Regions from separate parts of the Streptomyces sp. SGAir0957 genome, predicted to be linked through region 2. Evidence: riboswitches for the same ligand, from Rfam matches in the RefSeq annotation. Region 2 holds a riboswitch; the other holds the start of a gene.

The links. Region 2 has a riboswitch for S-adenosylmethionine ahead of thrC (threonine synthase). Riboswitches for the same ligand answer to the same signal wherever they lie in the genome.
Region 1: linked by a shared signal. The riboswitch ahead of C1N81_RS32255 (aminotransferase class V-fold PLP-dependent enzyme) and the one ahead of thrC (threonine synthase) in region 2 are both predicted to bind S-adenosylmethionine.

What each region holds. Positions count from the first base shown of each region.
Region 1 covers NZ_CP027293.1:6,064,898-6,069,382, forward strand. The annotation lists gene trpD (anthranilate phosphoribosyltransferase) at 1-865, shown strand, start outside; SAM riboswitch class IV at 966-1,083, shown strand; gene C1N81_RS32255 (aminotransferase class V-fold PLP-dependent enzyme) at 1,316-2,710, shown strand; gene C1N81_RS32260 (Lrp/AsnC family transcriptional regulator) at 2,834-3,115, opposite strand; gene C1N81_RS32265 (rhomboid family intramembrane serine protease) at 3,112-3,855, opposite strand; gene C1N81_RS32270 (hypothetical protein) at 3,957-4,196, shown strand; gene C1N81_RS32275 (NYN domain-containing protein) at 4,228-4,485, shown strand, end outside.
Region 2 covers NZ_CP027293.1:4,692,760-4,697,244, reverse strand. The annotation lists gene C1N81_RS25935 (MoaD/ThiS family protein) at 149-424, opposite strand; gene thrC (threonine synthase) at 507-1,805, opposite strand; SAM riboswitch class I at 1,824-1,979, opposite strand; gene C1N81_RS25925 (glucosyl-3-phosphoglycerate synthase) at 2,158-3,132, shown strand; gene C1N81_RS25920 (DUF7927 domain-containing protein) at 3,172-4,485, shown strand, end outside.

The DNA.
Region 1 (4,485 bases), 1.4 Mb from region 2:
GGAGATCTCCGGTCTGGTCCGGGCGATGTACGAGCACGCCAACGTGATCGAGGTGCCGGGGGAGACCGTCGACATCGTCGGCACCGGCGGCGACGGCGCCAAGACCGTCAACATCTCCACGATGTCCGCCATCGTCATCGCCGGTACGGGCGTCAAGGTCGTCAAGCACGGCAACCGCGCCGCCTCCTCGGCCTCGGGCGCCTCCGACGTCCTGGAGAAGCTCGGCGTCAACCTGGAGCTGACGCCCGCGCGGGTCCCGCAGATCGCGGAGGAAGCCGGGATCACCTTCTGCTTCGCCGTGAAGTTCCACCCCGCGCTGCGGTACGCGGGCGCCGCGCGCGGCCAGCTCGGCATCCGCACCGTCTTCAACCTCCTCGGCCCGCTCACCAACCCGGCCCGGGTGCGCGCCCAGGCCGTCGGGGTCGCCGACGCCCGGATGGCGCCCGTCGTGGCCGGTGTCTTCGCCGAGCGGGGCAACTCGTCCCTGGTCTTCCGCGGCGACGACGGCCTCGACGAGCTGACCACCACCGCGACCTCCCGCGTCTGGGTCGTCCGGGACGGCGCCGTGCGCGAGGAGTCCTTCGACCCGCGCGACGTGGGCCTCGACCTGGTCCCCGTGGCGGCCCTGCGCGGCGCGGACGCCTCCTACAACGCGGAGGTCGCGCGACGGCTGCTCGACGGGGAGCGCGGCCCGGTGCGCGACGCCGTGCTCCTCAACTCGGCCGCCGCCCTCGTCGCCGTACGCCCCGGCAGCGGCACCCTCGCCGAGCAGCTGCGGGCCGGCATGGACCGCGCCGCCGAGTCCATCGACTCGGGTGCGGCCAAGGCGACCCTGGAGCGATGGGTGACGGCCACCAACCGCTGACGCGCGGGGTACGAGTGTGACGCAGAGCGCAGTCCGAGTTGTCTCAGAGAACGGACTGCGCTCTTGCCGTATCCGGAACGTGTGGCAGGATGCTTTTCAAGGTCATGAGTGACAGCGTGATCGGCCCCGGCCGGCTGTCCGGCAACCCTCCGTCCGTGGCGGGGTGCCCCGGGTGAAGACCAGGCCGCGTGCAGCAAGGCTCGCGGCAAGCGCGGACCCCTCGCGAACTTTCCAGGGGTCCTGGGTCGTTTGAGGGAGCAGTCTCGTGAGCAAGCGAATGTGCTAGGGCCTCCGGCCCCTTCTCTGGTTACTCCATCACCCTCCGCGTGAGCGCGTCCGCGCCCCGCGTCGAGGTCAACTCCCGTACGTAGCAGTGCTGTTGCTGACGGCTGCCGTGCGGGCCTGTACGCCACTTCGCCCTGCCCTGACTTGTCCTGCCGGGAGACAGCCATGTCCGCTCACACCACCGCCACCGCCACCGCCACCGTTTCCGCCGAGTCCGCCGCCGACCCCGCTTGTGGCGCGCCGCTGCCGGTGCTCGGCCGCGACGTGACCGTGCCGCTCGTCACCGGCGGCGAGGTGACGTACGCCGCCCTCGACTACGCCGCCAGCGCGCCCGCCCTGCAGCGCGTGTGGGACGACGTCGCCGCCTACGCCCCCTACTACGGCAGCGTGCACCGCGGCGCCGGCTACCTCTCCCAGCTGTCCACCGACCTGTTCGAGAACTCCCGCGCCACGGTCGCCGAGTTCCTCGGCTGCCGCGCCGACGACCAGGTCGTCTTCACCCGCTCCACCACCGACTCGCTCAACCTGCTCGCCGCCGCGCTGCCCGCCGACTGCCAGGTGTTCGTCTTCGAGACCGAGCACCACGCGTCGCTGCTGCCCTGGCGCGACGCCCGCGTGACCTACCTCAACGCGCCGCGCACCCCGGGCCAGGCCGTCGAGACCCTGGAGCGCGCCCTCGCCGAGCGCGACCCCTACGGGCCCGCCCTCGTCTGCGTCACCGGTGCCTCCAACGTCACCGGTGAACTCTGGCCGGTGCGCGAGCTGGCGGCGGCCGCTCACGCGCACGGTGCCCGCATCGTGCTCGACGCCGCCCAGCTCGCGCCCCACCACCCGGTCTCCGTGCAGGACCTGGACGTCGACTGGATCGCCTTCTCCGGGCACAAGCTGTACGCGCCCTTCGGCTCGGGCGTGCTCGCCGGGCGCGCCGACTGGCTGCGCGCGGCCGAGCCGTACCTGGCCGGTGGCGGTGCCTCGCGCAAGGTGGCCCGGCGCGTCGACGGCGGTGTGGACGTCGAGTGGCACGACAGCGCGGCCCGCCACGAGGCCGGGTCGCCGAACGTCATCGGCGTCTACTCCATCGCGTCCGCCTGCAAGGCGCTGACCGAGGCCGGGTTCGACGACCTCGTCGCCCGGGAGCGGTACCTGATCCGGAAGGTGCGCGACGGGCTCGCCGAGGTGCCCGAGGTGAAGGTGCTCTCCCTGTTCGGGGACGACGCCCCGCGCGTCGGCGTCCTCTCCTTCGTGGTCGAGGGCTGGAACTCCTCGCACTTCGCCGCGGCGCTCTCCGCGGAGTACGGGATCGGGGTGCGGGACGGTCTGTTCTGCGCCCACCCGCTGGTGCGGACGCTGCTCGGGTCCGACCCGCAGACCCAGGGCGAGTGCGGGGCGCCTGAGGCGGCGCCGGGGGAGAAGTCGCTGAACGCGATCCGGGTCAGTTTCGGCGCGGGCACCCCTGACGAGCACGTCGAGCGTTTCATCGGGGCGGTGAAGGAACTGGTCCGCGATGGCGCCGCCTGGACCTACCGCACCGAAGAAGGCCGCTGCGTCCCAGCCGCCTAGGGGCGCGGGGAACTGCGCGACCAGCCACGAAACAGCCGCGGACGCGTCTGCTCGGTTCATGAGCAGACGCGTCCGCGGCTTTCGTCGTGGCTGACCGCGCGGTTCCCCGCGCCCCTGGCGGGGCTAGCTGTCCAGCCCGATGGAGAACGCGGCCTCAAGATCGTGCTGGGAGTACGTGCGGAAAGCAACATGCGTGTCGGTGCCCTCGACCCCGGGGATCTTGCTGATCTTGCCGGGAATCACTTCGGCAAGATCATCGTGCCGGGCCACCCGAACCATGGCGATCAAGTCATACGTGCCGGTGACGGAGAAGACCTCGCTGACACTGTCGAGCGCCGCGATCGACTCGGCGATCTCGGGGATCCGGTCCACGCTGGTCTTGATGAGCACGATCGCGGTGATCACGGCTGGCTGTCTCCCTCGGTGGCCGTGGCTGGGGCAACCTTCACCTTAGCCCGGCCCCGGTATCGCACCCACGCCCACAGGAAGCCGAGCGAGAAGCCGATCAGATGGGCCAGGTAGGCGACCCCGGGCCCCTGGCTGTCCTGGTAGGCGGCGGCCCATTGCAGCGCGACCCAGAACGGGAGGACCACCCACGCCGGGAAGCGCAGCGGCAGGAAGAGGAGGAAGGGGAAGACGCTCGTCACCCGCGCGTCGGGGAAGAGGTAGAGGAAGGCGCCGAGCACCGCCGAGATCGCTCCCGAGGCGCCGACCAGCGTCTGTTCGGAGCCCGCGTGCGCGATGGCGTACCCGAGGAGTGCCAGGTAGCCGCTGACCAGATAGAACAGCGCGTACGGCAGATGGCCCATGCGCTCCTCGACCATCGCCCCGAACACGTAGAGGAAGAGCATGTTGCCGAGGAGGTGCACCCAGCTGCCGTGCACGAACAGGGCTGTGGCCGGGGTGAGGGCGGCGCGGGGTGATCCGATGAAGAGTTCGGCGGGCAGGACGCCCCAGCGTTCGAAGTAGCCGGCCTGGGCGGTGAGCAGTTGGTCGCCGGTGCCGTAGGACGGGTTGAGCCCGGACGACGGGGAGAGCACGAAGGTCACGCAGCAGACGGCGATGAGCGCGTACGTGACCGGAGCCGGATGTCCTCTGAGGAAAGCGGTCGCTCTGCCGATCACGCCGCGTCCGTTGCCGATCATGAAGGAGAGCATGACGCAAGGCGGGGAGCGGGCGGTGCACGGCAGGCCGTAGGGTTACGGGCAATAAAGCAAGCATCACGCACCACGGAGGCGACAGTCCGATGACGGTTCCCCTGCCGACCGCCACCACCCGCTGGCGCTGCACGCTCTGCGGCAACCTGACGCGGTTCGACGTGACCCGCTCCTCGCAGGTCGTGGAGTACGTGCACCTGGACCTGGCCGGTGAGCCGAAGGTCGAGGAGCGCGACGTGGTCAGTGAGACGATCGAGTCGGTCCGCTGCCGCTGGTGCAACGCGGTCGACCAGGTGGAACTTGTGGACAGGCCGGGCGCCGACTCCTGAACGGGGCGGCCCACTGACTTTGGGGTGACGGATGGTGGAGAGCACGGGCGGGGAGGCCGGGCATGCCGAGCAGCCTGCCGCCGAGGTGCTCGACCGGCCGTTGCCCGAGGGCGTGCGGCGCCGGGTCGTGCAGATCGTCTCCGACGGCTTCGGCGGCCTCACGGTCGGCGAACTGCCACCGCAGCTGCGCCAGTACGCCCGCTTCACCCCGACCCGGCGGGTGAAGTTCGCCGGGAACGCGATGGCGGCGGCCGTCGAGAGCGAGACTCTGTTCCGGCAGCGGATCGCC
Region 2 (4,485 bases):
AGCGGAAACTCATATGCGCCCGTCATGCACCACGCGGGGAAACGAACCAGGTTCCCCAACTGTACCGCGCTCAACCATGCAGAATTGCCCCCTCCGCTTCTCTCGCGGAGGGGGCAACAGGGGTAACTCAGCGTGCATCAGGGGAAGATCAGCCGCCGGCGACGGCCGGAATGATCGACACGCCGGCGCCGTCCGGCGTCGCGGTCTCCAGACCCTGCTCGAAGCGGACGTCGTCGTCGTTCACGTAGACGTTGACGAAGCGGCGCAGCTTGCCCTGGTCGTCGAGGACGCGGGCGGCGATCCCGGTGTGGTTCTTCTCGAGATCGGCGATGACCTCACCGAGCGTGCCCCCTTCGGCGGCGACCTCGGCCTGCCCACCGGTGTAGGTACGCAGAATGGTAGGAATGCGGACGTTGACGCTCACAACTCACCTCAGCACTAGCGGGGGCCCGGGGGGCAGAGCCCCCGGTTACGGGAAGGGGCGGGGCGGGGCGGGGCGGGGAAACCTACTCGGCGGCGAGCCCGGCGGCCCGGAACGCGTCGAGGGACGGCTTGATGGTCGCCGTGGCCTGCGAAGTCTCGGCGACAGCGTCAAGCGTCTTGAGCCCGTCACCGGTATTGAGCACGACGGTCGTCAGAGACGGATCGATCAGCCCGGCCTCGATGAGCTTCTTGGTGACACCGACCGTCACCCCACCGGCGGTCTCCGCGAAGATCCCCTCGGTCCGGGCGAGCAGCTTGATCGCGTCGACGACCTGCTCGTCGTTCACGTCCTCCACGGCACCACCCGTGCGGCGCGCGATGTCGAGCACGTACGGACCGTCGGCCGGGTTGCCGATGGCGAGGGACTTGGCGATGGTGTTCGGCTTCTGCGGCCGGACGACGTCGTGGCCGCCCTTGTACGCGACCGAGACCGGCGAGCAGCCCTCGGCCTGGGCGCCGAACAGCTTGTAGGGCTTGTCCTCGACGAGGCCGAGCTTGATCAGCTCCTGGAGCCCCTTGTCGATCTTCGTGAACTGCGATCCGGAGGCGATCGGGATGACCAGCTGGTCGGGCAGCCGCCAGCCGAGCTGCTCGCAGATCTCGTAGGCCAGCGTCTTGGAGCCCTCGCCGTAGTACGGGCGCAGGTTCACGTTGACGAAGCCCCAACCCTCGCCGAGCGGGTCGCCGATCAGCTCGGAGCAGAAGCGGTTCACATCGTCGTAGTTGCCCTCGATGGCGACGAGGTCACCGCCGTAGACACCGGCCATGACGACCTTGCCCTGCTCCAGGTCGTGCGGGATGAACACGCAGGAGCGGAAGCCGGCACGGGCGGCGGCGGCGCCGACGGCACCGGCCAGGTTGCCGGTGGAGGAGCAGGACAGCGTCGTGAACCCGAAAGCGCGCGCGGCCTCGATGGCCTGGGCGACGACGCGGTCCTTGAAGGAGTGCGTGGGGTTGCCGGAGTCGTCCTTGACGAACAACTTGCCCTGCTCGACGCCGAGTTCACGGGCGAGGTTGTCGGCCTTGACGAGCGCGGTCCAGCCGGGGTTCAGGTTCGGCTTCTCGGCGACGTCGGCCGGGACGGGAAGGAGCGGGGCGTAGCGCCACACGTTGGCCGGGCCCGCCTCGATCTGCTTGCGGAGCGCCTCGGGGTTACCGACCGGCAGGTCGTACGCGACTTCCAGAGGCCCGAAACACTCGACGCACGCGAAGATCGGGCCGAGCTCGAAGGTGGTGCCGCACTCGCGGCAGGAGAGCCCGGAAGCCGGACCGAGATCAACGGTCTGCTGAGCGGTTCCGGTGGCGACAGTCTGTACAGCCATGAGAGGCGAGGCCCTTTCTCCTCATCTTCCTCGCGACGCATCTCGCCGCGAGACGGATTTGGCACCTTCCCTAGCCGGGAGCCTCGCGGTGGACAGTTGCGGTGTCCTACGAGACCGGCTGGAGGGTTGCCGGGGCTTCAACGGGCCGTATCCCTCTGCCCCTCTGGATGAGCGGTATTCGGTTGTTTGTGGCAGTTGTGTCGGCGGCGACCCCGGCATGCGATGGTCACCGGCCTTGTTCAAGACTGTAACCGAAGGCCCGGACCCTTGAGATAGTCGTCCGAACCGCGAGATGGATCACACCCCGCCCCCGGACCCGCCCGTGCACCCGCCCCCGAAGGAGCCACAGACCGTGCTGGAAGAAGTCGAACGCTGGCTTGAGCAGCGCTCCTGGTCGGTGGCCGACCGCCCGCTGCACCAGTTGACCGCGGCGAAGCGCGCGTCCGGCCAGACGGTGAGCGTGGTGCTGCCCGCGCTCGACGAGGAGGCGACGGTCGGCGAGATCGTCACCGTGATCCGGCGCGAGCTGATGACGGCGGCGGTGCCGCTCGTCGACGAACTGGTGGTCCTGGACTCCGGCTCCACCGACCGCACCGCAGAGGTCGCGGCGGCGGCCGGGGCGCGCGTCGTGCACCGGGACACGATCCTGCCGCGCATCCCGGCCGCGCCCGGCAAGGGCGAGGTGCTGTGGCGCTCCCTGTACGTCACCAGCGGCGACATCGTCTGCTTCGTCGACGCGGACCTGAAGGAGTTCTCGGCGGACTTCGTCTCCGGGATCGTCGGCCCGCTCCTCACCGACCCGGGCGTCAGCTTCGTCAAGGCGATGTACGACCGCCCGCTGGGTACTGAGTTCGATTCGCCCGCCTCCGGCAGGACGGCAGGGCAGGGCGGCCGGGTCACGGAGCTGATGGCCCGCCCGATCCTCAACCTGCACTGGCCGCGCCTCGCCGGATTCGTCCAGCCCCTCGGCGGCGAGTACGCGGCCCGCAGGACGCTCCTCGAACGCCTGCCGTTCCCGGTCGGCTACGGCGTCGAGCTGGGCCTGCTCGTCGACGCGCTGCACACCGTGGGCCTGGACGCGCTCGCCCAGGTCGACGTGGGCGTGCGCCGCCACCGCCACCAGGACGGGCTCGCGCTCGGCCGGATGGCGGCGGCCATCTACCGCACGGCCCAGCTGCGGCTCGCGCGCGGCCAGCTGGTACGGCCGGAGCTGACCCAGTTCGAGCGGGGCGAGCGCGGCTTCGTGCCACGGACGTACGCGGTGGACACCGTGGAGCGGCCCCCGATGGCCGAGATCGGTGAGTATGCGGAGCGTCGCGTGGCATAGACGTGGGTTAATCATGCTTTCTGTCTAAATTGCCCACTTATGTGGCTCAGACTTTCCCAGGGCGGTTCCCGGGGCATGGCGGCGCTCACCGCGACGGCGACCGTGGCGGCGACCGTGGCGGCGGCGACGCTGATCACCGCCGCCGCCCCCGCGTCCGCCGTCGTCGTGGACCCCTTCGCCAAGCGCTACGAGGAAGCCCTCTACGGTGACTTCCTGACGCTCGGCAACACCGTGATGCAGTGCCCCTCCGGGCCCGCCAAAGCCGCCCAGCGCTGTGCGAACGCGCAGGCCGGGCGGTCCGCCGAGAACAACAACCAGTTCGCCATGGAGTACACCGACCGGGCCGGACTCGGCACCGCCGTCCGCAACTCCTCCACCGGCAAGGTGACCGTCCCGCCCGGCGCCACAGTCGCCTACGCCCGCCTCTTCTGGGGCGGCAACGATGGCACGTACAAGCTCGGCCGCAACCAGATCCGGCGCTGCGACACCGCGGGCCCCGCCACCTCCCCGGCCGGGAACCCGCTCACCCAGCGGCCCGTGGTGCGGGTCGACGGCGGCGCCGAGACCCGGGTCGCCGTACGCGACGCGGTACGCACCCCGGCCGCGGTCGGCGGGCCGCACTACTACACGGCCGAGTCCGACGTGACGTCCCTGTTCACGGGCGCCGCCACCGGCACGGAGATCCCCGTCGCGGTCGGCGACGTATGGGCGCCCACGGGCAAGGGCTGCGTCGGCGGCTGGTCCCTGACCGTCGTCTACAAGTACGACTCCCCGAACGCCGAGCACGCGCCCACCCGCCGCAACGTCTACGTCTACGGCGGCCACGTCGTCCAGCAGTCCAAGGACCCGGACACCACCATCACCATCGACGACTTCTACCGGGCGGGCGGCGGCGACGTCCGCGCCGGCGTCACCGCGTACGAGGGTGACGCGAACGTGGCCGGGGACCAGTTCCTCGTCAACGGCCGGCAGATCGCCGACCCGGACGGCGGCGGCCGGGCCAACTTCTTCGACAGCCGCGCCGAAGGCGCCCTCGACCCCGGCGACCGCAACAACTTCAGCATCGACGCCAAGGAAGCCGTCATCCCGTCCGCCGCACTGCCGCCGGGCGCCACCTCCGCGGAGCTGACCTTCCGCACCAAGGGCGACACCTACGTGCCCTCCGCGCTCGCCTTCTCCGTGCCGGTCCCCGACCTGGAGGTCAAGAAGACCGCCGCGCCGCAGAAGGTCTCCCCCGGCGGCAAGGTCACCTACACGATCACCGCCAAGAACATCGGCGAGGTCGACTACCCGGGCGCCAAACTCAGCGACGACCTCACCGACGTCCTGGACGACGCCTCCTACGACGGCGAC